Regions from separate parts of the Halalkalibacterium halodurans genome, predicted to be linked through region 1. Evidence: predicted binding sites of a transcription regulator. Region 1 holds the regulator's gene; the other holds the start of a gene.
What was found. The regulator Rex, encoded in region 1, represses fermentation and respiration genes when NADH is low (regulators of the CRP and FNR family bind a similar motif). The targets are predictions, from matches to a motif close to TTGTGAAATATTTCACAA.

Region 1 (12,010 bases):
AAGCACGATACCGCTCGCCGTTTTTTCTTCAGTTTCTACTTGCTCAATCACAACACGATCACCTAATGGCTTTAACAAGGAAAACACCCTCCTTTAGAGCTTATAAGATTTTCCTTGTTAGCACTCTCTTCAAACGAGTGCTAACACAGTTACAATGATAATCAGAACCTGCTTATTTTGCAAGCCCTTCACAAATTTTTTTACAAAAAATTTTCGAATGACATCGGTTTGGCATAAAGGAAAAAATTGCTTGAAACCTCTTCTAGTATATCCTCGTATTTTTTGGATATACACCCTAACTATAATTCTTCATCCCATCTGGCATTCCTTCTGCTTTTTCCGAATAACTATGTTAAAATATAGTGATGTATAGCCTTATGATAAAGGAGATCTCAACTTGAATAAACGATATTGGTTGGTCATACTTACATATGGATTAACTCAAGTTTCCGCCTTTATAGGAGTTCCTCTGCTATTAATACTAGGGTTCCAACAAGAGCAAATTCCAGGCATTTGGAGCTTTATTTCGTTCCCGATCGGATTGGCGATTATTCTCTGGCTTTTGCGACCAGATTTCCGAAATCGTCACATGATTCGCAACCGTTCCTCACGGGGGGAGGCAGTCGCTTGGTCGATTCTTGGTGTTATATTGGTGTTTGTCGCCCAAGCAATCGCAGCTTATATTGAAATGACTGTATTTGGGATTGAGCCTGGATCGGAAAATACGGAGATGATCGTTGAAGTCACTAGAGCCTTCCCTGCATTCATCATCGTCACGTCCATTATTGGCCCAATTTTAGAGGAAATTGTTTTCCGAATGATTATTTTCGGCGCCTTGTATAAACGATTTAATTTTTGGATTGCCGCGCTTTTAAGCTCGTTCATTTTCGCCGCCGTCCATCTCGACTTCACCCATTTACTCGTCTATACAGCCGCTGGCTTTGCATTTGCCTTCCTCTACGTAAAAACGAAACGGATTCTCGTTCCAATTGTTGCCCATGTGGCCATTAACGTCTATGTCGTGCTCGTCAACCTCATTTTTTATGACAAAATTATGGATCTACAAAGACAGCTAGAAGAACTACAAATGTTTATTGGAGGGTTGTTATGAAGATCAGTCCTACCTTTTTAACCCTCCTGTATTTTACGATGGCAGGGTTAGTCACCTTTTTTGCGATTCACGTCGTGAATGAAAATGGCTGGAATTTATGGGCGTGGATCATGATTGCCATGGCTGCCTATAATGTAATTATCGCCATTCGCTTCTACCAGCTTGGAAAACAACTGAAAAAAAGAGACCGGTAAGCTTTTACCAAACGAAAAAGGGGGGATTCTCAGCCCCCCCCTTTTTATATTTTTGAAAAACGTTCAAACACATCCATTAACTCGGCGATTGCTTCTTCGCTCTTCCCTTTTTCCACTGCATCAACCACGCAATGACTCGTATGACGCTCCAACAAGTTGAGGCTGACCTTCTTTAGCGCCGCATCGATCGCCGACAATTGGACGAGAATATCAATACAGTATCGATCGTCATCGATCATTTTTTGGATTCCGCGCACTTGCCCTTCAATACGCTTCAACCGATTCATTAATTGTTCTTTTTCCTTTTCATCTCGTGGATGTGATGGGCTTTTGTGTTCATGCGCCATCTTAGCACCCCCCTCTAACCTTTCAATATTATTTAATTTGGAAACGCTGCAGACGTAATGCATTCAAGACGACGGAAACAGAGCTGAACGCCATTGCGGCTCCCGCTACCCATGGTGCTAATAAACCGGCAGCAGCAATCGGAATTGCAGACGTATTATAGACGAAAGCAAAAAATAAATTTTGCTTAATGTTTCGCATCGTTTTTTGGCTCATGAGGACTGCATCTGCAACCCGATGCAAGTCATCCCCAAGCAAGGTCAAATCAGCGGCCTCGATGGCAATGTCGGTCCCTGAACCGATCGCCATCCCTACATCGGCCGTTGCTAATGCTGGGGCATCATTTAATCCGTCGCCAACCATGGCGACCGTTCGTCCTTGTTCCTGCAGCTTACGGATTTGTTCACTCTTATCCTTCGGTAAAACTTCAGCAATCACCTGTTCAATTCCAACATCATTCGCAACAGCACGGGCCGTCCGTTCATTATCCCCTGTTAACATGACAATGTCCAATCCAAGCGCCTTTAACCGTTCGATGGCCTTTTTAGAAGATGGCTTCAACTGATCGGCTACGGCCACATGAGCTGTTAGAATGCCGTCAACAGCCATGAACATCACCGTTTCCCCTCGGGCTTCTCGCGCTTCGGCACTCGAAAGCGCTTCTTTATAATCAACCTGATGCTCGGCCATGAGCTTTCTCGTTCCAACGAGCACGTTCCTTCCAGCAACCATCGCTTCAACGCCATGTCCCGGAATCGCAGAAAACGAGTCAGCCTCCAAGCGATCCACGCCTAGCTGTTTCATCCCGTCCACAATCGCTGTTGCTAATGGGTGTTCAGATCGCCGTTCTGCAGCATGAAGCATGGTGGCCATTTCCTTCTCGTCAGCTGATCCGTACGTGACGAAATCAGTAAGCGACGGTTTTCCTTCCGTCACCGTTCCCGTTTTATCGAGAACAACTGTATCAATTCGCTGCGTATGTTCAAGATGTTCACCGCCTTTAAACAGCACACCTAACTCTGCGGATCTACCCGAACCAGCCATAATGGATGTCGGCGTTGCAAGCCCTAGAGCACAAGGGCACGCGATGACCAAAATGGAAATCGTCGGAATGAGTGCACTTGTGACGTTGCCTGGATCAATCACCATATACCATACGAGAAACGTAAGGACGGAAATAGCAACAACGACAGGAACAAAAACACTAGAGACTTTATCGACCGCACGTTGAATATCTGCCTTTGAGCCTTGCGCTTCCTCGACCACTTTCACAATTTGCGCGAGGGCCGTATCTTTTCCGACTCGCGTGGCTCGAATACGAAGTGACCCGTTATGATTAACGGTAGCACCGATGACTTGATCGCCAACATCTTTTTCGACTGGGATGCTCTCCCCGGTAAGCATTGACTCATCCACGGCAGAGTAGCCTTCCACCACTTCTCCATCGACGGGAATTTTTTCGCCTGGTTTGACGAGAAGGAGATCCCCTGTTTTCACTTCTTCCAACGGAATTTGCTCCTCTTTCCCCTCTCGAATGACGCGGGCTGTTTTCGCCTGCAAGCCAAGAAGCTTACGAATCGCCTCACTCGTACGGCCCTTCGCTCTTGCTTCAAAGTATTTTCCAAGAACAATAAGGGTAATGATAATCGCTGATGCTTCAAAATATAATTCCGGCATCATCCCCTCCCGCGTCCCATACAACCAATCATAGCCGAGATACATGCTGTAAAAATAAGCAGCCGATGTACCGAGGGCGACGAGTACATCCATGTTCGCGCTCTTATGGCGAAGGGCTTTATACGCTCCAACGTAAAACGGAGCCCCTATATAAAACTGAACGGGTGTCGCAAGCAACAATTGAACCCATGGATCCATAAATAGATGAGGCATCCAAATGAACGAAGTGAATTCAAAATGTGTCACCATCGACCAGAGGAGGGGAAACGTTAAAACCGCTGAAATCCAAAAGCGGCGCTTCTGTTTTTGTAATTCACGTTCCCGTACATCTCCTTCTTCAGCGTCACCTGTTTTGCGCTTTAGTGTGTAACCTATCTGCTCGATCGCCTGTTCCAAATCAGACGGTGATACACTTTCCGGTCTGTATTCGACCGTAGCCGTTTCAAGCGCAAGGTTAACAACCGCTTTGTGGACCCCTTCAAGACGATTCAGCTTCTTTTCAATTCGGTTAGCACAAGCGGCACACGTCATTCCAACCACGTCAAATTCCACTCTGTCGATTACCACTTTGTACCCGAGCTGCTCTACTTTTTCAATAACCTGCTCTGGCTGAACCTTCTCTGGATCATACACTACCGTCGATCGTTCAAGCGTTAAGTTTACATTTGCCTCTTGAACGCCATCCATCCGTTGTAAGCCCTTTTCGATTCGATTGGAGCAAGCGGCACATGTCATCCCCTGAATATCCAACGTTAATTCTTTTTGATTTTTCATTCTCACACCTCCCTATACCCCTATTAGGTATATAACATTTCGTATAAAAAGCCGTCAATGAGACGGCAAAGCTTATTCTACATCATATCCCTGGTCTTCAATTGTATCCTTAATTTTATCAATCGAGACTTGATCCTCTTTATAGCTCACATTAACTGTTCCTTTATCTAACTGAACAGTAACTTTTTCTACCCCTGTTAATTGCCCGACGTTTTCTTCAACTGCTTTCACACAATGTTGACAAGACATTCCTTTTACATTTAAAGTAGTCTCCACTTTTTACCCCTCCTTTTCTCTTCTCTCACAATGTACTATACCCCCCTATTGTATGTCAAGTGCTTTTATTCCATGATGAAACTACCGCTATATTTCGGGCTGCTTGTTCTAGTAATGAATCGCCTTGTTGCATCGCTTCGTCCAATGACATGATCCGCGGAACGAGAGAAAAAGCAGCATCAATTCCATGCTCAAAAACCGCTTCATAACCTTGGCCTAAGCTTCCGGCAATCGCAATGACCGGCACACCATATTGTTTAGCCGCCTTTGCTACCCCAATAGGTGTTTTCCCATACACCGTTTGTTGATCGATTCTTCCTTCACCTGTAATGACGAGGTCTGCATCCTTCACGAGCTCATGAAAATTAGTTGCCTGTAACACGAGCTCCACTCCTGGGCTGAGCATTGCGTCAAGAAAAGCGATTAGCCCTGCCCCTAATCCTCCTGCCGCACCCGCACCTGGAATCGAAGCCACTTCTTTTCCTAACTCCTCTTCAATGATGTTGGCAAAGTGCAAAAGCTGTTCATCCAGTTCGCGGATCGTTGCTCGCGTGGCTCCTTTTTGCGGCCCATAAACAACCGCCGCTCCCTTTTCACCCACTAACGGGTTGTCTACATCACATGCCACTTGAAGCTTCACCTGTTGGATTCTTGGATCTACCTTACTCATGTCGATTCGTGCAAGCTCCTTTAGTTTACCTCCACCTTTTCCAATCGGCTCCCCGTTTTCTTTCAGCAGCCTGACACCGACTGCCTGCGCCATGCCGGCACCGCCATCGTTTGTGGCGCTCCCTCCAATTCCTAGGATGATTTGCTCTACACCTTCATCGAGGGCATCGATGAGCAATTGTCCAGTCCCATAGGTAGATGTCCATAGCGGATTCCGCTTTTCCTTCGGTACGAGATGAAGACCAGACGCCTGTGCCATCTCAATAACAGCGATTTTTCTATCTCCCGAAAGGCCATATTCAGCCTCCACCGTATCTCCTAATGGTCCCTCGACTTTAACTACCTTTCGCTCACCTTGAAGAGCATCAACGATCGATTGGACCGTCCCTTCTCCACCATCGGCCATCGGAATGAGCCGATAGTTAGCATTAGGAATAACACGCCTGAATCCTTTTTCTATCGCTCTTGCTGCTTGTAAAGCGGTCATGCTCTCCTTAAAAGAGTCCGGTGCAATTACGATTGTGTTCATCTTTTTCAACCTCCTATGCTTACATAGTCACTGAACTACTCCAAAAATGAAGTTCGATCGTCGCGCGGCATTTACTTAGACGTTCTTCCATGTTTACTCCCTTACTTCCTGCTGTTGTGCTAAAGTGGTCCTCCGATTAAAAAAAGACCAAGGCGTCTTCCCTTGATCTTTTGTTCAACCATTAACTTGCCGTGGAATTGACCCGCTCTTGTTCACCTTGCTTCGCTTTTTTTTCCAACCAGTATGCTGCTGGGATGGAAAGAGCCGTGAGGAATCCAACAATGAAAAAACCTTCATTGATTGCCTGCAAAGTCGCTTCCTCAAAAGAGGTAGAGACAAGGGCAAGCTGGCCGCGGCGTACCTCAAAGAACACAGAGATAAACACAATCCCGAACGCCGAGCTCATTTGTCGCAACACATTGTTCATTGCTGACCCACGGGAGATAAGTCCTTCAGGAATAGCATTCATCCCTGTCGTAGTTGCTGGCATCGTCGTCAATCCCATACCTACCCCGCGAATCGCCATCCAAGCAAAAATATACCATAATGCCGTCTCAAGATGAAGGTAGCCAAGAGCGAACGTACCAACAGCCGCAATCATCATCCCGGCCGTCATAATCCCACTCGGGCCACGCTTATCCAACATACGGCCACCGATCGACATCGTCAGTCCCGTAAAAAGGGCAGAAGGTAAGAATACAAGTCCTGTCATAATCGGGCCATAATCGTATACTTGCTGGAGCAAAAGCGGCACGAGAAAAATTCCCGCAAATAATCCGATCGATGAAATACCTGCTACCCATATACTTAAAGAATAGGCTGGGATGCGAAAAAGGCTCAAATCTAAAAGTGGCTGCTCTGCACGTTTTTCCACTTGCACAAACACGTACAGACACAACGCTCCAAGTAACAGTAAAACCCCGTTTATCCATTCGGTTAAATGGGTTAAATCCGACATCCGACCGAACGCTAAAGGAATCGAGCCAACTCCGGCCGTCACAAATAAAAAGCCCCAACGATCCAGTTTGATTTGTCCACTTCGCGCGATTTTTGGTAGATAAATGACGGCGGCAATAATGCCGAGTAGCCCAAACGGAATGTTAACTAAAAAGAGATATTTCCAATTGGATGTCTCAACAATAAATCCGCCAAGAGTCGGGCCAATGGTCGGCGCCATCATGGAGGCAACGCCCCATACGCCCGTTGCTAAGCCCCGCTCATTTCGCGGAAACGCATCGAAAATGAGCGTCATGGACAAAGGCATCATGACCCCACCACCAATTCCTTGCAATCCGCGGAAGACGATCAAGGAAGGTAAATTCCATGACAATGCGCCAAGCAAAGAGCCGAGCACAAAAATGCCAAGACCGAGAATATATGCCTCTTTTTTTCCGATCTTATCACCTAGATAGCCTGTGAGCGGCATCGTCATCCCCATCGCGACCATGAAGATCGTGATGACCCAGCCGGTGGCAACGGCATCCGCTTCAAAGACGTTCATCAATTGAGGGATGGCAGGGTTAAGCATACTATTATTTAAAATCATCGTGAATGAACCGAACAAGACGGCACAAACGACCATCCATTTTTTCGGAATGTTTTTCATCATCTGTCACACCATTTCGCTTTTCGAAATAACTATTATCCATCTTAACAGATTTTCGATTAGAATGTCCTGATTTTAGCCCATGTTAGAACAGTTTCCATTACATTTTACTGTTACAGTTATCATGAGTTTGTCTTTCCGTTAATAGAAAAAAGAGCTAGTAAGCCTAGCCCTCCTCCTGTCTATATTCTTCTTGCCTCAATTTCTCTAGCTTTTGTACTTTTCGATATGTTAAGTGTGATACCCAAATGCTAAATTCGTACAGCAGTAATAGAGGTACCGTAACCATTAAATGGGAAATTAGTTCAGGTGGTGTAATAAAACCTGCGACGACTAGTAAGACAAAAAAGGCATATTTCCGTACACTGCGCAAAAATTCCGGGGTCACGATTCCAAGTCTTGTGAGGAACATAACCACCACCGGCAGTTGGAATAGCACACCGAACGGCATCGTAATCTGGAACAAAAACGTAAAGTATTCATTGATCCCATAAAGCTCGTTAATGTGTAACCGTTCCGCTAATCCCCCGATAAATTGGATCAGAAACGGAAACAAAATAAAATAGGCAAACGAAAGTCCACCAAGAAATAGGAAAAATGCAATCGGTATATACGCTAATGTGGCCTTGCGCTCGTTTTCATGAAGACCTGGACTGACGAAGGCCCACAATTGATATAAAATAATGGGAAATACAAGAATAAACGCACTCGTAAAAGCAAATGTCATATAGACCCGCAATGGATCTGTCAATTTGAATGCGTTCATCGGAAGGTCTTGTGCCGTCGGTGCGCCTTGTAAATACGTAATCATCGGTGTTGCCAGAAAAAATCCGACAACCAAGGCGATGGCAAAAAAGACGACGATGATTAAAATCCGCCGTCTTAACTCGGCGATATGGTCCATTAAGGACATGTCTCGTTCGTTCATACAACTACCTTCCTACTGTCCGTTCTGTTGATTCTCGTACTTTTTCTTATCGTCGTCCTCGTCCGCTAAGCCCTTTGTAGCATTTTTAAATTCACGCAATGTGTTTCCTGCCGCTTTCCCAAGCTCAGGCAATTTTTTCGGTCCGAAAATAAGCAACGCAACAAGTGCAATAATAAGAATGCTACCTGCACCTAATCCTCCAGGCATACTGACACCCCCTTCTTGTCCTATATCCTATTATAAAGGATAATGCTTTAAAAAATAAATGAGCGCCTGCAATTCAACCGATAAGTCAATATGGTGAACACGAACGTGCTCTGGCACCGCAATTCTTGCTGGTGTAAAGTTCAAAATCCCTTTCACTCCAGCGTTTACGAGACGGTCTGCTGTTTTTTGGGCAACCGCAGCAGGCACTGTTAAGATCGCCACCGATACGTCTGACGTTATTTTGTTCTCTAAATTGTCAAGATTTTCGATTTTTACACCACTAACAGTATTCCCTATTTTTTCCCGATCTACATCAAACGCCATGACAATTTGCGTATGATTGTTTTTTGAAAAGTTATAGTTTAACAAGGCGGTCCCTAGATTCCCTACACCGATGAGCATGACCTTCGTCAGCTCATCCTGATGAAGCGTCTTTCGAAAAAAGGTTAGCAAATAATTGACGTTATAGCCGTAGCCTTTTTTTCCGAGTGCACCAAAATAGGAGAAGTCACGCCGAATCGTCGCTGAATCCACCTTGACTGCTTCACTTAGCTCAGATGAGGAGACCCGTTGTTTTCCTGAAGCGTGCAAATTTTCAAGAAAGCGATAGTATAACGGTAAACGTTTAGCCGTTGCTTGTGGAATTTTCGTTGGTTCGTTGTTCATAGTCTGCCCCCAATTATCTACACGTCCTTATTCATGTCGTTTACTATTGTACACTATTTTCTCAAACCATGTAATCGTTTTACTTTCAGAGTCGTTTGTTGTTGATCGACCGGTATTACGGTACACTTAAAATAGACAACAAATGAATGTAGGATGATAAAAATGATTGTATTGCAATGTGTGAATATCACAAAATCGTTCGGGGCCGAAACGATTTTGTCGAACATTAAGCTTGAAGTAAAAACAGGAGATCGCGTCGCCCTTGTCGGCCGAAACGGAGCCGGGAAGTCGACGTTATTAAAAATCATCGCGGACAAGCTCTCCTATGATAGCGGTGATCTCATCATTCCTAAAGGTGTAGAAATCGGCTATTTAGAGCAGCATACAGGTTTAGAATCCGACCTCACGATATGGGACGAGATGCTGTCTGTCTTTGAACCGCTCCAGCAAATGGAACGGAGATTGCGGAAAATGGAAGAACAAATGGCGAACCCTTCTCTTTTAAACAATGCCTCGAGCTACGAAAAGCTCTTGGAGGAATATGACTCATTGCAAGTGGAGTTTAAAGATCGTGGCGGTTATCAATACGAGGCAGACATCCGCAATGTTCTCGCTGGTTTGCAATTTGCTGATTTTCCTTACCATGAAACGAAAATCGCCACTCTAAGCGGTGGGCAAAAGACACGTCTTGCTCTCGGAAAGCTATTACTGACAAAGCCTGACTTGCTTATTTTAGATGAACCGACGAACCATTTAGACATCGATACTCTATCATGGTTGGAGCAATATTTATCCGCGTATCCTGGGGCGATTTTGATCGTCTCCCACGATCGCTATTTCCTTGATAAGCTCGTGACGCAAGTCTATGAAATCTCACGAACGAAATCAACGAAATATGTCGGCAACTACAGTCACTATTTAGATGAGAAGGCACTTCGGTATGAGCAGGAGTTAAAAGAGTTCGAAAAACAGCAAAAAGAAGTGGCAAAGCTTGAGGATTTTATTCAACGTAACATCGCCAGAGCGTCGACAACAAAACGGGCGCAAAGTCGACGAAAAGCCCTTGAACGGATGACGAAACTAGATCGACCGAACAGCGACGAAAAATCGGCTTCCTTTTTCTTTGATATCGAGCGACAAAGCGGTAATGATGTTCTCCGTGTTCGCGATCTTACGTTCAGTTATGACGGAGATCCCCTTTTTTCTAGGTTAGATCTTGACCTAAATCGCGGAGAAAGTGTTGCACTCATCGGACCTAACGGTGCAGGAAAGTCAACGCTGCTAAAGCTGTTAACTAAAAAGCTTCAAGCTGAGCAGGGCACCATTGAGTATGGAAGTCACGTAAAAATCGGCTATTATGATCAGGAACAGGCGAACTTGCACTCGAACAAACAAGTGCTTTATGAGCTTTGGGATGATTACCCCCTTTTACCTGAAAAGGACATCCGTACGGTTCTGGGAAACTTTTTGTTCAGCGGCGAAGACGTGCTAAAAGTGGTGTCTGATTTGAGTGGAGGCGAAAAGGCACGCCTAGCGCTCGCCAAACTTATGATGGAGAAAGCGAACTTGCTTATTATGGACGAGCCGACCAACCACTTAGATCTCGATAGTAAAGAAGTGTTGGAAAACGCGTTGATCGATTATCCAGGAACGCTCTTGTTCGTTTCCCATGATCGTTATTTTCTAAACCGAATGGCGACACGAATTATCGAACTAGATGGAGGACAACCATCTGTCTTTTTAGGAGATTATGATTACTATTTAGAGAAAAAGCAAGAAATCAAAGAGCGGGAACGACTCGATGAATCATCTTCACATGCCGCAGCTGCCTCATCAAAGAAAGGGAGCTTTGAACAGGACAAGGAACAAAAGAAACGAGAGCGCCAGCGTCAACGGCGAATCGAACAAATTGAAGCCTCCATTGAGGAACTAGAGAAGCAACTGTCTACACATGAAGAAGCCCTCTGTAATCCGGAAGTGTTTACAGATCATGAGAAAGCTCTCTCACATCAACAGACCATCGATGAAGCGAAAAAAGCCGTCGATGCCCTCATGGAAGAATGGGAGCTTCTCCATGCAGAAGAAGGATAATAAAGCTCCCCCAGAAGACAACACGTTTTCAAGGGGGAGTTTTGTTACATCTCTTTTCCTTCGCTCATCATTTTCCCATTTTGCATTTGGGCAAGCAGCCAATAATAGTTCGTGGACACGATGAAAAACATGGAGGTTGCAGCCGCTACTACCCCTGAATCGTTTAACAACAATAGGGCTACTGAAGCAACAATGCCCCCTTTTAAAAACAACGATTGACCAGCGTCATATTTTTTGGCACTTTGCGTCCAGATCAGAACACCGAGAAGAAGGTAGCTCGTCACAAAAAGCTGTGTCCAGTTTGAATAGCGAAAAATCGTCATGTTCATGGCTACCTTTCGTTTCATTGTTTGAAGGACGTACTGGATATCTCCAGAAAGCAGCCGCTCATACGCGTCACCTATATGTGTAGACGGGCTATTCATTTGTAAAACAAACAGTAACAAAAGGGTGATGAGAAGTGCGCCCCCACTCACAATGACTAAATTCCACTTTGACAGCTGTTTTCCAATGAGCGTATAACCGACAAAGGCACACGCAATCCCCGCCGACAGCGTAGCTCCAGCATTCGCTCCAAACTGACTCATTCCGAGCATCATGAGTGTAAATCCGCTCACCACAAACACAATCACTAGCCGTTTCCACAGCTCTGTTTGCCAAACAGCTCCTGTGATGAGAAGAACAGCTGCAGCTATGTACAATCCGGCAAATTCATTGCCAATCCCATAATAACGGGCCCCTATGATCGGATCATAGCCAAGATACGAAGTGGCAATGAACGGGCCACCGTTCATTAAATCTATGCTGATCGCAGCAAATAAAAGAAATCCTAAAAGCCAGATCGGTTGTGCGCTTAGTTGTGTCGCCGTCCACCCCAAAATAAGGGAACATCCAATAACCGTGAGCACGAAGAGATATGGGCCAACTTCGTGCACGA
Region 2 (12,010 bases), 1.8 Mb from region 1:
CGGAGATCTCATGGGCAGCATTAATGAGATGGCGAGTCGGCTAAAACAACTAACAGAATCACGGAATGAGCTGATTTCAAACATCTCCCATGAGTTGAGAACCCCTCTTACGTACATTAAGGCGTACGCTGCTTTATTGAAAAAGCGAGAGGGTTTAACGGAAGATGAGAAGGATCAAGCAATGATCATTCATGAAGAAGCAATAAGGATGGAGCGGTTAGTCGGCGACTTGTTCGAGTTAATGAAGCTGGAAGAGAGAAACGTTTCGTTTCATTTAACGAAAACGGACTTAGAGGCCGTCGTTGAACGCTCGGTACGGGTCTCAACCATTGAAGGAAAGAAAAAGAACGTCACGCTGGCCATTCATAAAGAGCATTCTCCTTTGTTCTCCCTTGTGGATTCAGGTCGTCTTGAGCAAGTCATGCAAAACTTGTTAAGCAACGCCATACGTCATACACCTTCGAATGGAACCATTAATCTTATCCTTTACGCTGAAGATGGGAAAAACGTCATTTCCGTTTCGGACAATGGAGAAGGGATCGATAGTGACAAATTACCATATATCTGGGATCGGTTTTATCGTGCGGATCGCTCGCGTAACTCGAAATATGGCGGGACAGGACTCGGGCTAGCAATTACAAAGCAATTAGTTGAGCAAATGGGTGGAACCATTTTCGTTGACAGTGAGAAAGGAAAAGGAACGACGTTCACCTTGATCTTCGCTAAGGAAGAAGAAGTTGAGGCAAAGAAATTAGAGAAATAGGATTAAAGTATTGATATGATAGTTGTTAATTTGGCGGTTATCCAGTACACTTAATAGTAACAATGTCTTAAGAATGGAGAATCGTACATGAGCGATCATACATCTAACATTTTACTAGAGAGTGGGACGAATGAATTAGAAATCATTATGTTTTCGATTGCAGGTGGTTTGTTTGGCATCAATGTGTTAAAGGTTAGGGAAATAATCAACCCATTGCCAATGACCGAAACGCCAAACAGTCATCCTCATATTGAAGGTGTTATTCGGTTAAGACAGGAAGTCATCCCTGTTATTAATTTAGCCCAAGTGTTGAACTTGCCGCCATCTTCGAATCCGCAACAAGATAAGTTCATTATTGCCGAACTCAATCGGTTAAAAGTAGCGTTTCATGTCCACGAAGTATCGCGGATTCATCGAATTTCTTGGGAGCAAATTGAAAAGCCGAGCCAGCTTTTCCATAGCGGGCACGCGCATACAATCGGAATCGTCAAGCTTGAAAGTCAGATGGCGCTCTTATTAGATTTTGAAAAAATTGTGGTAGACATCAATCCAGAGGCAGGGCTTAGTATTGAAAAGGTTCGCGCGCTCGGCGTGCGGGAGCGTTCAGAGAAAAAGATTTACATTGCCGAAGATTCAGCTGTATTGCGCAACCTATTAAAGGATACATTAAACGAAGCGGGCTATGTTAATCTCCATTTCTTTGAAAATGGAAAAGGCGCATGGGAAGCTTTACACACATTAGTGGAGCAACACGGACAAGCAGCGACAAGCTTCGTCGATTTATTGATCTCAGATATTGAAATGCCGCAAATGGATGGACACCACTTAACGAAACGTGTAAAAACGGACCCGGTTTTATCCAATCTTCCTGTCGTGATCTTTTCTTCCCTTATTACAGAAGATCTTTATCACAAAGGGGAGCGTGTCGGGGCAGATGCCCAAATCGGAAAACCGGAAATCGTACAGCTCGTCGAGATGCTCGATTCCTTGCTGCAAAAAGGATAAACACTCACCCACCACCCCTCATTCACATACACTATCCTATCTTGAATGGAGGGGATGGGGCAGCCTTGAAAAAAGGATCAAACAAAAAAGGAAACTTCGTACAGCTATCAAAAGAGGAGAAAACGAAATATAACATGAAGGTAGTAACATCTGATGTGTGTGAACGATGTAGAACGCAGTGTACCATCGGAATTTCTTATATGGAAAAAATGCGAAAGCCTGGAGCGATTGGCTATGGCGTCCCGTGCCATTTAACGAAAGGCAAAGCATATAAATAACGTAAAAACTCGGCATCTGCCGGGTTTTTTTGCGCTTTAAGAAAGCTTAATTTCTATGAAGATCAACGAGGAGGAAAACGGTTGTTTTTGCCATTAAGAGTTGACAGTGTCGATGCGTTCGTTCTTAATGGATGCCTTCTCCTTCCTAGCATGACGCTTCTTTTCGGCGAATAGAATGAGAATAGGTGAAAGGGGGGAACGTGATGGCAAAGGATGAAAGCTATTTAATAAAACCACTGCTTAACCGAAACTATCCGTGTGTTTCCTACGGGAAAGGAGCAGCGCTTTATGATATGGATGGAAAGCGCTATCTTGACGCTTGCTCTGGAGCTGTCACCGCATCGATCGGCCATGGGGTGGATGAAGTTGTCCAGGCGATGTACGAACAGGCTCGCAAAGTATCGTTCGTCTATCGCTCTCAGTTTACGAATGAACCGGCAGAGCGGCTCGCAACGAAATTAGCGGAACAGCTGCCAGGGCAATTGAATCATAGCTTTTTTGTGAACAGTGGCTCAGAAGCAACCGAAACAGCAATTAAAATCTCAATTCAATATTGGCAAGAGCGCGGACGTCCTGAGAAAACGTTAATTCTCTCTAGATGGATGAGCTATCACGGAATTACACAAGGAGCGCTTTCATTGTCAGGTCATTATGAACGGAGACAACGATTTGAAGGAATGCTAGACCGGCCCCCATTTTTATCTCCCCCGTATCCGTACAGACAAGTGAGAGAAATGTCTGGTGTTGACTATGCGGAAGAGCTTGATCACCTGATCGAGCAGATCGGACCTCACAGGATCGCAGCTTTTATCGCTGAACCGATTGTTGGCGCCGCGGGAACTGCATTAGTACCGGGGGAAGGGTACTATGAAGCGCTAAAACAAGTGCTCGATCAGCATGACATTTTATTCATTTGCGATGAAGTGATGACGGGAATGGGACGGACAGGGAAGGATCTGGCGATTGAACATTGGGATGCGACGCCTGACATTGTCACTTTAGGCAAAGGGTTGTCCGCAGGCTACGCCCCACTCGCTGCAACCGTTGTCGCCGACCATGTGCTTGAGCCAATTCAAGCAGGATCGAACCTTATTATGAGCGGTCATACGTTTAGCGCCAATCCTTTATCCTGTGCGGCTGGGTTAGCCGTACTCCACTACGTAAAAAAACACGATCTCGTAAAACGCGCAGCTACAATTGGTGAAAAGTTGTTAGAGGATCTTCAAGAGATTCAAACGGCCTCGGCGATCGTAGGGGATGTGAGAGGGAAGGGGTTGCTCATCGGGCTTGAGTTTGTGAAAAATAAAGCGACAAAAGCACCTTTTCCGAAAGATGCTCAAGTGGCGGCTGGTATCGTAAACGAGGCTCAACGGCAAGGCCTTTTGCTATATCCATCAGCTGCCGGATTAAAGGGGGAAGGAGCTGGTTGTTTAATTGCTCCACCTTTCACGTTGACGAAAGAGGAACGATGTGAATTGTTAGGAAAATTAGCAAGGACACTTGAACGAGTCGAAAAACAGCTGTTGGGGGCTGAGACATGAGCAAACAAATGAGCAAACATGACGTATTGGAACGGTTTAAGGACGGGATGTCTATCATGTACGGAGGGTTTGGCGGGATCGGCACCCCACCGACGCTCGTCAAATGGTTAAAAGAATCTAAGACGAAAAATCTTACACTAATCGGAAACGACGCAGGCTTTCCGACGATTGGCATCGGCCCGGTCGTCTGTTCTCAGCAAGCTGAGCGTTTAATTACATCCCATATCGGCTCCAATCCAATCGCTGGTGAACTGATGCAGGCAGGAAAGCTTGAAGTTGAGTTTTCGCCTCAAGGAACGTTAATGGAGCGAATTCGGGCTGGAGGTGTCGGATTAGGCGGAATCCTTATAGATGTGGGGATGGATACGATTGTAGCAGAAGGGAAGGAGAGAGTTGTTGTGGACGGCACCTCTTACCTGCTGGAAAAGCCAGTACGTGCTGATCTAAGTCTCATCTATGCGAAAAAAGCCGATCCGTTTGGAAACCTTGTCTATGATCAGAGCGCGCGGAACACCAATCCACTCATGGCAATGGCAGGTCGGTATACGATCGCTGAGGTAGAGGAACTCGTTCCGCTCGGCCAACTCGATCCAGAAGAGGTCGTTACAGCTGGGGCCTTTGTCGATGGATTGGTCGAGAGTGAGGGGGTGGACTGGAAGTGGATGTGGGAATAAATCGGGAAAAGGAAAAAATGGTGAAGCGTGCAGTGGAAGAGTTAACCGATCACATGATCGTGAATTTAGGGATCGGCATTCCGTCCCTTGTTGTCGATTATGTTGCCGAAGGAAAGAACATTTGGTTCCATGCTGAAAATGGAATTATTGGCATGGGGAAAAGTCCGAAAAAGGGAGAAGAGGAGCCGCATTTATGCAATGCTGGGGGCTTCCCTGTTACGTTAAAAACAGGGGGCGTGTATGTGGATAGTGCGACAGCCTTTGCGTTAATTCGCGGTGGTCGTTTGGATGTAACGATGTTAGGGGCACTGCAAGTGAGTGAACAAGGGGATGTGGCTAATTGGATCGTACCAGGGAGAAAGGTGCCTGGAATTGGTGGGGCAATGGAGCTTGCTGTAAAAGCAAACAAGGTCATTATCTTAATGAATCATGTCAATCGTCAGGGAGAACCGAAAATTGTAAAAAGTTGTAGTTATCCGTTAACAGCGAAAAAATGCGTTGATATGATTATTACCGATATGGCAGTATTGCAGCGAAAAGGAGAGCGTTTTCAGTTGACAGAGGTTTTTGCCCCTTATACGATCGAAGATGTGCTTACGTACACAGAAGCCGAACTTGAGGTCAATCGCCAGTCGGTTCGGATTAGGGAGGTATAAACAATTGGATATTCCATGGTTAGTCGAACGGGATGATCGCAATGAACGGATCGTTCTATCGATAAAAACGAACGCCAAGGAAGCGCTCGAAAACGCTTATCGTAAAAAAAGTCGCGTAACTGGTAAGATGATTGCCTACGTCCACGAGTCATGCGCCCATTTTTTTTGTGAAGAAGGATGGTTACAAGAAGGGGCTGTTTCTACTTATTTTCATAATGGCCAAGCGAACGTTTTCTCCTTCTTTTTAAAGGAAGACAGACAAAACTCGGATCATGAGCGTCTTCACCGGGAGGTATTATCCTATGTACAAAAGATTGAGCGGACATTAGATCTTTCCTCTCACGCTGTACAGCGTCTGAATGAAGCCGATACGGATTCACTTGCTCAATTGTATCGCCATGTGTTTGAGCGTTATCCGACAGATGTGTTTTCTGCACAATATTTGCAGCAAACGATGAAAGAAGGGGCAAAATTCGTTGGAGTTAAGGAAGGTACGGACATAATTTGCGCGGCCTCAGCAGTACCAAACGGATTCGGTGGCTGGGAAATAACCGATTGCGCAACAAAAAAAGAAGCGCGAGGAAACGGGTATTTGTCTTCTGTTTTATGTGAGTTAGAGCAATGGTTATGGGAAGAAGGCGAGGAAAACGTTTATTCCATTACAAGGTCTCACTCCTTCGGGATGAATGTGACGATCAAAAAACGGGGATTTTCCTATGAGGGAACGATGGTAAACAATTGTATAATCGGAACAGGGTTCGAGGATATGAATATATGGACGAAGCGACTTACCGCTACTAACATTCGTTAGCCATATACTGGGGCTGGGACAAAACTAGCCAAACGTATAAAAAAAGTTCGAATCATTTTATTTTGATGATCCGAACTTTTTTCTGTTGATTCATGGGATCGTCTGCTGATTGATTAGCATCTCACTCGAATGTCCGTAAGAGGACACTAAAATATGCAACCCAGTCACGGAGGAGGTCTTAAATTTCCGCATGAACACGGAACCGATGAATGGTTCGGTAAAGAGGCTCATACCCTTGGGAAGACCTCCATCTTCCATCCAGAAGGAGTGGGATTAGGTTTTTAAAGCTTAAAATAATTCCGTTTTAATCGTCGAGGCATCTTCATTAACTGTTCATAGGTCGTTTCATCAGGAATGGCAGATTCGTCTACAAGTAGCAATTGATCCTCTAGCTCCTCTAAAATTGTCTCATCCACTTCTTCAATATGACAGTGAGAGCAATAGATGGATGGAACCGCTTTCAATTGGATGGCGCGCAATCCTGACGGTAACTCCCAGTAAGTCGTCATCGTTCGATTGATAGGATTTTCCACCTCGCACCATCTACATTTCATCGGATTTCTTCCCTTCTTGTAGCTTCCGCTGTTCTGCTAGCCATTTCTTCTCCTTTAGTTGATCGCGTTTTTCACGTAAATCTTTTAAGGACCGATGCCTTGTATCTTGTTCATAAACAGAACGTAGCTCTAACCGCTTCAACCCTTTCGGCACAAGATTGATTTCTTCATCCTTCATGAGCCGGTGAATTCCGATGCTCCTTTCATCTCCTGTAATTCCGGTCATTTTGGCAAAATAATCGTCCGCCTTCCCTGGAACGTAATGGTCAGGTTCTGGATAGGTGGAGATAACCCCTTCAAAGTTGCGCAATACCGTTTTGCTTGGACTTTGCGATAAAATGTAATTCGGTTGGAGTGTGACTTTCCCACCGCCTCCAGGGGCATCCACAACAAAGGTCGGTACGGCATAGCCACTCGTATGCCCGCGCAACGCTTCCATAATTTCGATGCCTTTAGAAATTGGGGCGCGGAAATGACTGATTCCTTCTGAAAGGTCACACTGGTATACATAATAAGGGCGGACGCGGATGGCGACAAGGTCATGCATTAATTTTTTCATAATGTGAGTGCTGTCGTTAATTCCGGCAAGGATAACGGCTTGATTTCCGACAGGCACACCAGCGTCGACTAGCTTTTCACAGGCTTCCTTCGCCTCCTTTGTGATTTCCAATGATGTATTAAAATGGGTATTTAACCAGACCGGATGGTATTTTTTTAGAATAGAGCAAAGGTGATCTGTGATTCGTTGTGGAAACACAACCGGAGCCCTCGTTCCAATCCGAATGATTTCCACATGAGGAATCGCCCGCAAGTTCTTTAAAATGTATTCAAGAATTTGATCATTGATTAGTAAGCCATCGCCCCCTGAAAGTAGCACGTCTCGTACTGCTGGGGTTTGGGCAATGTAGTCGATGGCGGCATCCATTTGTTTTTTCGGGACCCCCATACCAATTTGGCCGGAAAAACGCCGTCTTGTACAGTAACGACAGTACATGGAACATTGATTCGTCACGAGAAAAAGCACACGGTCTGGGTAGCGATGGGTCAGCCCGGGAACAGGAGAATCTTCATCTTCTGCAAGAGGATCTTCCATATCATACTTTGTTTTTTCGATTTCTTTTGAGATCGGAACCGATTGCATTCGAATTGGACAACGTGGATCGTCTGGGTTCATGAGTGAGGCATAGTAGGGCGTAATGTTTAGCGGAATCGTTTTCGTTGAAATACGTACGCCTTCTTCTTCTTCTTCTGTTAGATTAATCACTTGCTTTAAATCATCGATGGTTCGGATCGTATGGGTTAGTTGCCAGAGCCAATCGTTCCATTGTGATTCCGTCACGTCTTTCCAAAGAGAAATGTCTTTCCAATGTCGTTTCGGCTGATACAATTGTACCATTCTTGCTTCGCCTCCTTTAGTGCGATCGACGCCGTGAGAACGAAACAGTAAGAGAATCATAGGATCGTATGATCGTGGATTGATTGTCATCGTAAAAAAATAATTCAAGGGCGTCTTCTGCTTTTTCGTTCTTTTATTAATAAATGCAGCAAACGCCCAAAAGTTGAATAAAGTTATTCGTTTTGTATCTTTTTGAGTAGTTGATCTTTTTGATTTTTAGAGATGACGCCCCATTTATATAATAATTCAGCATAAAAAATCGTTTTTTGCTTTTTCCCATATTTCATGACGTTCCACCCCTTTGTTGTCCAGTTTATGCACAAGATAAAAAAAGTTTCCTGAAGGAAAGATATAAGAAAAAAATGGATTTATATCAGACAATTGTCACAACCTGTTCAAATTTGTGATTATTTTCACAAAGTTTATTGTGGCATAATAAAGGTGAAAGGAAAAGGGTGTTTGAAAACTAATGTGAAATAGTAAACAACTTTTTTCTTTCGTTATTTATGTGAAATTGTTCACAAAGTATTTTAGAGAAAAAGGGGGACTTAATAATGATCATGAAATTTTTAAGAGAAAATGTTTATGCTGCAAGCCTCATCACGGTGCTTCGTCTATATATTGGCTGGCAATGGCTAACGGCAGGATGGGGGAAGGTAACCGAGGGGTTTAGTGCAGAAGGTTATTTATTCGGTGTGGTTGGAAATGAAGCAGTACTTGAACAGTACCCTCGCTACCATACATTTATCGAACATGTTGCGTTGCCTAATGCCGATACATTCAGTTTTATGGTTGCGTGGGGGGAATTGCTTGTTGGACTTGGTCTACTCTTAGGTGTCTTGACGACTGCAGCCGCCTTTTTCGGATTAATGATGAATTTCTCGTTCCTGTTTGCTGGAACAATCTCCTCCAATCCGTGGATGATTCTGCTTACGATTTTCATTTCTGTTGCTGGTGCTAATGCTGGTCGTTTTGGTGGTGACCGCTACGTGCTTCCATTCATTCGTGAGAAGCTTCAAAAAAACAGGCTGGAGCAAAAAAGTCCAATAACCTCTTCTGACAAGCTTGCATCCTAAAAGAAGATCACCGAAAGAAAGGCAAGTTAATACATTTGTAAGCCAATGTCTTTGTTCAAGCGAGATTTTTTGGTAAGCTAATTTTAAGGAACATAAGCTTATCAATCCTATTGGATGTTCTTTGTTAGGATGGGCAGTAGAAATAAGAACGCAAGGCATCAGAAGGAGTGAAACGATGAACATTCAAATAACGAAGCCAGCGCTTCAATGGTTTAAAGATGAATTTGGCTTAGAAGGTGGAGAGAATATTCGCTTTTATGCACGATACGGTGGATGTGGTTCGATTCAAAGTGGCTTCTCCTTGGGGATTAGCCAAGAGACGCCAAAGGAAATTGGGGCAAAGTCGGAGGTGGATGGCGTTACCTTTTACATTGAAAATGAGGACTTGTGGTATTTTAAAGATCTCGATTTAAAAGTGAAGTATAGTCGTAAGTACGACGAAATTGAATTTGTTTATGAATAAAAAGAAGCATAAAGCTCCGCCTAGCAAAGGCGGAGCTTTATGCTTTTGGCAGAACCCATACAATTTCTTGGGTTCTAATAAGGAATGTCGCATCCTCCATTTGTAAGGTAAGGTGGTCTGGCTTTACATCTGTTAACCTTCCCCGCATGCTCCCTTTTGTCGTCTGGATGACGACGTGCTGGCCAAGTGTGGATTGAAGGGTTTGAAAAAGGAAAGGCTCCACAGATGATATCATTTGCGGACGACTTTGATCGGCGTGTTGCACGAGCTTTCATCCTTTCAAGACAATTGTTCACGCTGTATAGTATGCCACATGTCTAAAAGGGTGTATGACCATGAGAAAACCGCCTATGTGCAAACGACATAGACGGTCCTATTTAAAAGATGAGATGGGCCATCATGATAATAATAGGAAGTGTAATGATCGTACGTTCTAGGAAGATAAGCACTAAATCGATAAAGCGGATCGGTAACTTAGAGGCGAGGAGCAAGCCTCCCACTTCAGACATGTAAATGAGCTGAGTGACTGACAAGCAAGCGATCACGAAACGAGTCAGTTCGCTTTCAATTTCGCTCCCTAATATGGCTGGCAAGAACATATCGGCAAATCCGACGAGCATTGTTTTCGAGGCTTCAATTGCTTCAGGAATTTGTGCTAGCTCCAACAGCGGGACAAATGGAATGCCGAGCCATTCAAAAAGGGGAGTCGTTTCTGCAAGTAGGACGGTGGCTGTTCCAAAGGCCATCACCACAGGTAAAACCCCAATCCATAAATCACCAACTGTCAAAAGCCCTTTTTGGAACAAGTCTTTAACAGAGTTGTTCCGTGCTCTGTTCATCGCTTTTGTCAATCCCCATAACAATAAGGAACTAGTAGCAGGACGAGACTCATGAACGCTCGGTTCATGAGTATAATATCGTTCTTTTTTCCGTGAAAGCGGCGGAATTCGCGGCATGATAATCGCAGCGATGAATCCTGCCAAGACGATCGTTCCATAGTATGGAAGGACATAATTCATTAAGTCCATTTTGTCAAGGATGACAATACTGAACGTGATAGAAACGACGGAAAAAGTCGTTCCGATAACGGCGGCTTCTCGTTCTGAGTAATAACCTTGTTCATATTGTTGGTTCGTTAACATGACCCCTACCGTTCCATCTCCCATCCAAGATGCCAAGCTATCAATGGCCGAACGACCAGGAAGCTTAAATAGTGGGCGCATCAGGGGATTTAAGAGCGCTCCGCACAGTTCTAGCAAACCGAAGTTCAGCAGGAGCGGAAGGAAAAAACCAGCGAATAAAAAGACAGTAAAAAGGACCGGCATCAAATCATATAACAGCAATCCACCAGTTACTTCAATGATGGCTTCATCAGCTAAAGTAAAGAACGTAACCACAGCAAACATGGCACCGATCAAACGAACAACAAGCCAAAATGGCGAAACGACAACGAGCTTTGATACATTCGGTTTCTCGCTAAAAAAGACCGGTTTTCGTATCGTTGCATAGGCGCTAATCAAAGCGGAGATCACGATCAGTGCTGTTAGTAGTCCAGGGAGTATGGGAGAAAGCCATATCTGAAGGGAATTAGCAAGGATCGCTACGGGTATGCTATAACCATCTTCCGTTCGAATCGGAACCATAAATAAAAAGACCCCAAAAAAAGAAGGAAGAATAAATAGTAAAAAACCTTTCATATTCCACGACGTTTTCATGATTATTAAACCACCTTACTTAACGGTTGCATGTTTATAAATAATGCTTTTTAAAAATAACATATTCTTATCCCTGTGGAAACCTCTTTTGCATAATCTTTGTGAAGCGTACGAGTTGTAAAACTAGTCTATCTCCTATAAGCAATGAGCTTTCAGGTATGTACTGCCTATGCTATAATTCGATTACGATTGTAAAAGGGGGAGAAATAGTGGAAAAACGTCTAGAACGAGCGATGTTTGCTGGAGGCTGCTTTTGGTGTATGGTTCAGCCGTTTGATAAACAACCTGGCATCGAAAGTGTCGTATCTGGTTATGCAGGGGGGACGGTCGAAAACCCAACATATGAACAAGTAAAAACCGGGACAACTGGTCATTATGAAGTGGTTCACATTACATACGTTCCTGAGTTGTTTCCATTCGAGAAATTGTTATCGCTCTATTGGCCACAAATTGATCCGACAGATCCAGATGGGCAATTTCACGATAGGGGACCGCAATATCGTACAGCTATCTTTTATGAAAACGAAGAGCAGCGCGCGCTTGCCGAGCGGTCGAGAGAAGCACTTGAGAAGAGTGGAAAATTTAAAAAGCCCATCGTGACAAGCATATTACCGATGGCAACCTTTTATCCAGCCGAGGAGGAGCACCAGCAATTTTATAAAAAAAATCCGATGGCATACAAGGAAGATCGTGAAAAATCAGGTCGGGATGAATTTATTTATAAACATTGGGGAAAGTAGCGAGCAACGCTACTTTTTTCTTTAACTAGAAATCCGTTTAAATGTGTGAAAATATGTGATTAATTTGTAATAATCCGTTAACAAATTACACATTTTTTGATATAATAAAGTACATCCTGTTTGACATCTTAGAGTTAGGAGGAAGCAGCGTATGATCAGGATATTCCAAACGGTTTTACTCGCAATTGTTTCAGCTATCGTAGGTTTTATGATCATTTCGATCACGTTCGTGGAATATTGGTCCCATACGGAAGCTGGAAAAGTTCCTCCGAAAACCGCTGTACTACTCCATGCTATTCATCATAATTTAGTAACTCCTGACATGCGTCCACCGAAAT

Region 2: the regulator Rex is predicted to act here: its motif matches at 8,185-8,202, upstream of FED51_RS11570 (DoxX family membrane protein).

The regions. Positions count from the first base shown of each region.
Region 1 is NZ_CP040441.1:618,603-630,612, reverse strand. It holds gene groES (co-chaperone GroES) at 1-78, opposite strand, end outside; gene FED51_RS03175 (CPBP family intramembrane glutamic endopeptidase) at 398-1,111, shown strand; gene FED51_RS03170 (YdiK family protein) at 1,108-1,305, shown strand; gene FED51_RS03165 (metal-sensing transcriptional repressor) at 1,350-1,652, opposite strand; gene FED51_RS03160 (heavy metal translocating P-type ATPase) at 1,681-4,101, opposite strand; gene copZ (copper chaperone CopZ) at 4,174-4,377, opposite strand; gene FED51_RS03150 (glycerate kinase) at 4,433-5,575, opposite strand; gene FED51_RS03145 (MDR family MFS transporter) at 5,757-7,181, opposite strand; gene tatC (twin-arginine translocase subunit TatC) at 7,348-8,109, opposite strand; gene FED51_RS03135 (twin-arginine translocase TatA/TatE family subunit) at 8,122-8,316, opposite strand; gene FED51_RS03130 (redox-sensing transcriptional repressor Rex) at 8,347-8,982, opposite strand; gene FED51_RS03125 (ABC-F family ATP-binding cassette domain-containing protein) at 9,145-11,073, shown strand; gene FED51_RS03120 (hypothetical protein) at 11,118-12,010, opposite strand, start outside.
Region 2 is NZ_CP040441.1:2,397,472-2,409,481, reverse strand. It holds gene FED51_RS11615 (HAMP domain-containing sensor histidine kinase) at 1-763, shown strand, start outside; gene FED51_RS11610 (chemotaxis protein) at 851-1,768, shown strand; gene FED51_RS11605 (hypothetical protein) at 1,834-2,046, shown strand; gene FED51_RS11600 (aspartate aminotransferase family protein) at 2,250-3,587, shown strand; gene FED51_RS11595 (CoA transferase subunit A) at 3,584-4,261, shown strand; gene FED51_RS11590 (3-oxoacid CoA-transferase subunit B) at 4,246-4,917, shown strand; gene ablB (putative beta-lysine N-acetyltransferase) at 4,922-5,728, shown strand; gene FED51_RS11580 (YokU family protein) at 6,010-6,282, opposite strand; gene kamA (lysine 2,3-aminomutase) at 6,272-7,678, opposite strand; gene FED51_RS11570 (DoxX family membrane protein) at 8,233-8,754, shown strand; gene FED51_RS11565 (HesB/YadR/YfhF family protein) at 8,930-9,217, shown strand; gene FED51_RS11560 (YuzF family protein) at 9,255-9,482, opposite strand; gene FED51_RS11555 (YjiH family protein) at 9,595-10,932, opposite strand; gene msrA (peptide-methionine (S)-S-oxide reductase MsrA) at 11,166-11,672, shown strand; gene FED51_RS11545 (alpha/beta hydrolase) at 11,824-12,010, shown strand, end outside.